Regions from separate parts of the Vibrio profundum genome, predicted to be linked through region 2. Evidence: predicted binding sites of a transcription regulator. Region 2 holds the regulator's gene; the other holds the start of a gene.
What was found. The regulator MetJ, encoded in region 2, represses methionine synthesis genes. The targets are predictions, from matches to a motif close to TTAGACNTNTANANGTCTAA.
Positions count from the first base shown of each region.

Region 1: the regulator MetJ is predicted to act here: its motif matches at 1,033-1,052, upstream of metK (methionine adenosyltransferase).

Region 1 is NZ_JAKJTA010000023.1:18,492-20,698, forward strand. It holds gene tkt (transketolase) at 1-818, opposite strand, end outside; gene metK (methionine adenosyltransferase) at 1,173-2,207, shown strand, end outside.
Region 2 is NZ_JAKJTA010000006.1:197,546-199,752, reverse strand. It holds gene L4C34_RS06925 (O-succinylhomoserine (thiol)-lyase) at 1-954, opposite strand, end outside; gene metJ (met regulon transcriptional regulator MetJ) at 1,138-1,458, shown strand; gene L4C34_RS06915 (malic enzyme-like NAD(P)-binding protein) at 1,542-2,207, opposite strand, start outside.

The DNA of each region.
Region 1 (2,207 bases), on a different contig from region 2:
CGTGCTGCTTTGATTTCTTCTGCACCGAGTGGTGCGCCGTGACAATCGTGCGAGCCAGATTTGTTTGGTGAACCAAAACCAATGATAGTCTTAGTACAAATTAGGGTTGGGCGAGGGTCGGCTTTCGCCGCTTCAATCGCTGTATTAATTGCTTCGGCATTGTGGCCGTCAATGGCAGGAATAACGTGCCATCCGTACGCTTCAAAACGCTTAGGAGTATCGTCAGAGAACCAACCTTCAACGTGACCGTCGATAGAAATGCCGTTGTCGTCCCAGAATGCAATCAGCTTACCTAGACCTAATGTGCCTGCAAGAGAACACGCTTCGTGTGAGATGCCTTCCATCAGACAGCCGTCACCCATGAAGGCGTACGTGAAGTGATCCACGATGTCGTGGCCTTCTTGGTTAAATTGCGCCGCAAGAGATTTTTCAGCAATCGCCATGCCTACAGCGTTAGTGATGCCTTGGCCAAGTGGGCCTGTAGTGGTCTCGATACCCGGCGCGTAGCCGTATTCTGGGTGACCCGGCGTTTTTGAGTGCAACTGACGGAAGTTTTTCAGCTCTTCAATCGGCAGTTCGTAACCAGCAAGGTGCAACAAAGAGTAGATCAGCATAGAGCCGTGGCCGTTAGACAAGACGAAACGGTCACGATCAGCCCAGTTTGGGTTGCTCGGATTGTGGTTTAGGTGCGAGCGCCAAAGAACTTCAGCGATGTCAGCCATACCCATTGGCGCACCAGGGTGGCCAGAGTTAGCTTGTTGAACGCCATCCATGCTGAGAGCACGGATAGCATTTGCGAGATGTTTGCGAGAAGTCATGTCTACTCCTAATAGCGTTACACATTGTCAATCAAAGTGGGGCTGAAAAACAGCGGAGCCAATTGTCGCAAAGCCACCTCTAGTGTGCAAACGTTTTACTGTTACAATCTGCTCTTTGAGCCAAGCCCGTAAACTCGAATTGAATGATAAGGTTAATCGAGCGAGGCACTCAAATAATGAAAAAAAGCTTGAATTTGTCTCCGTGAAAATTAGAATAGACGTCTAGATGTAGAAACCCCTACACAGACTATTTATTGAAACGAGAACTCCACTGAACGCTCGTTTATCACTAATTCGCATATAAACCATTCGCTTATAAGCAGTTTGTTTATAACCAATGACAACGGAGCTACTATGGCTAAGCACTTGTTTACTTCTGAATCTGTTTCAGAAGGTCACCCAGATAAAATTGCCGACCAAATTTCAGATGCAGTACTTGATGCGATCTTAAAGCAAGATCCTAAAGCTCGCGTGGCATGTGAAACTTACGTGAAAACGGGCATGGTCATGGTCGGTGGTGAGATCACCACTTCTGCTTGGGTTGATATCGAAGAGCTAACACGTCAAACCGTTCGTGACATTGGTTATGTACATTCAGACATGGGCTTTGATGCGGATTCTTGCGCTATCTTGAACACCATCGGTAAGCAATCACCAGACATCAACCAAGGTGTTGATAAGTCTGACCCGAAAGAGCAAGGCGCGGGTGACCAAGGCATCATGTTCGGTTACGCGACCAACGAAACTGATATCCTAATGCCAGCTCCAATTACTTACTCGCATCTTTTAGTTAAAAAGCAAGCTGAAGTTCGTAAGAATGGCACCCTACCTTGGTTACGCCCAGATGCAAAATCACAGGTAACGTTCCAATACGAGCAAGGTAAGATTGTTGGTATTGATGCTGTGGTTCTTTCAACTCAGCATTGTGATTCAATCTCAACACCGGATCTGCGTGAAGCGGTAATGGAAGAGATCATCAAACCTGTACTGCCTAGCGAGTGGATCAACAAAGACACTAACTACTTCATTAACCCAACCGGTCGTTTTGTTATCGGTGGCCCTATGGGTGACTGTGGTCTAACTGGTCGTAAGATCATTGTTGATACCTACGGTGGCGCAGCTCGTCACGGTGGCGGCGCATTCTCTGGTAAAGATCCTTCAAAAGTTGACCGTAGTGCTGCATACGCGGCTCGTTACGTAGCGAAAAACATTGTTGCTGCTGGTCTTGCTGAACGTTGTGAAATCCAACTTTCTTACGCGATTGGTGTTGCAGATCCAACGTCGATCATGGTGGAAACTTTTGGTACTGAGAAAGTGCCACATGAAGTTATCATTAACGCTGTACGTCAAAACTTCGACCTACGTCCATACGGCCTACAAGAAATGCTC
Region 2 (2,207 bases):
CGCACCAACAAACTGTTTAAGCTTTTGTTGCGATCCCGCAAATTCGAAGCTCAACATCGAGCCAAAGCCCGTTTGTTGTTTCAGAGCAATATCATGGCCGGGGTGAGTCGGTAGGCTAGGGTGATAAATGGTACTCACTAATGGTTGCTGTTGCAGGTAGGCTAAGATTTTTTTGGCACTTTCTTCGTGAAGCTTCATGCGTGCGCCAAGGGTGCGAATGCCGCGCAGTGTCATGTAACTATCAAAGGGGGTACCAGTGGCACCAATGCAATTACCCCACCATGCAAGCTGTTCAGCGTGTTCAGCTTGTTTGCTTATTACGACCCCCCCAATCACATCGGAGTGACCATTGATAAATTTGGTCGTGGAATGAATCACAAAATCTGCACCAAGCGTGAGCGGCTGCTGATAAACCGGAGTCAAAAAGGTATTATCGACAGCGACAAGCGTCCCAACGGATTTAGCTAATTGGCATACTTGTTCAATATCCACCACACGCACTAAAGGATTGGAGGGAGTTTCAATGAGCAGCAGCTTCGGCTGCCTTGCGATTGCTTGCTGCAAGGCTTCTGAGTCGGACTGGTCAATAAACAGTACCTCGAAGTCACCTTTTTGCGATCGAGAGTTAAGCAGTCGATAGGTGCCCCCATAACAGTCATGCGGGGCGACAACCAGATCGCCAGCCGCCAAGAAAGATGATAGCCATAGGTTTATCGCCGAAGTGCCGCAGTTGGTCACGACCGCCCCTTGACCGACTTCCAGTTCGTATAGAGCTTGTTCCAATAGCCCACGATTTGGGTTACCTGAGCGAGTGTAATCGTATTGCGGCACGTCACCAAACTCGGGGAAACTAAAGTTGGTCGAAAGGTAAATCGGCGGAACAACGGCGTGATGTTGGGTGTCAGATTCGATGCCAGTTCGAACGGCGATAGTGGCCGGTTTTCTGCTGCTCATAATTAGTTTCCTTCCTGCTCATGAATCGGTGGGCTGTGGCTTGCTCAAGCTGATTGAGATACTTTACTGCTCAAAATTGTAGACGTCAACAAGTCTAGATGGCTAAATGTCTTTGCTTATAGCCTTAAATCCCGCTAAAATTCAGCACTAGATTGACGTTAAAACTAATTTTGAAGGTGCGCAATGGCAGACTGGAACGGCGAATACATTAGCCCATATGCTGAACATGGAAAGAAAAGTGAGCAGGTAAAGAAAATCACGGTATCTATCCCTTTGAAAGTATTGAAGGTGTTAACAGATGAGCGTACTCGTCGCCAAATAAATAATCTGCGCCATGCCACTAATAGTGAGCTTTTATGCGAAGCTTTTCTGCATGCGTACACCGGTCAACCACTGCCGACTGATGAAGATATGCGTAAAGATCGTCCAGATGATATTCCCGCGGAAGCAAAAGCATTGATGACAGAAATGGGTATTGAGTTTGAATCTTACGATAGCGAGTAAGGTTTGAGCTTAAAAATATAAAAAAAACGCTGAGATGAACTCAGCGTTTTTTTTCGTATTCGATAAGAGTCGGCTCTTAGTCGTTACTTCTTTTCTTGCAGCTCTTGCATATAGTTGCTTGGCAATTCAATGCGCGCAACGCCAGAGGCTACTGCTGCTTCCGCCACGGCTTTTGCTACGCGGGGAAGAAGGCGAGAGTCCATTGGTTTTGGAATAATATAATCTTTACCGAACTCTAGTTTGTCTGCGCCTGCAGCTTTGAGTACTTCTGCTGGTACTGGTTCCTTGGCTAGATGACGGATAGCGTCAACAGCAGCCAATTTCATGTCATCATTGATTTCGCTTGCACGAACATCCAGTGCACCGCGGAAAATAAACGGGAAGCACAATACGTTGTTCACTTGGTTCGGGTAATCACTGCGGCCAGTACCCATGATCAAATCTTGGCGTACTTGATGAGCCAGTTCAGGCTTGATTTCCGGATCTGGGTTCGAACAAGCGAAGACTACAGGCTTGTCGGCCATCAGCTTAAGTGCGTCTTGTGATAGCAAGTTAGGGCCTGATACACCAAGGAATAAGTCCGCGCCGTCAATCACGTCTTCTAAAGTGCGTTTGTCGGTGTTGTTGGCGAACAGCTGCTTGTATTCGTTTAGGTCATCACGGCGAGTGTGAATCACGCCTTTGCGATCTAACATGTAGATTTTTTCACGCATCGCGCCACACTTGATCAGTAGCTCCATACAAGCCAC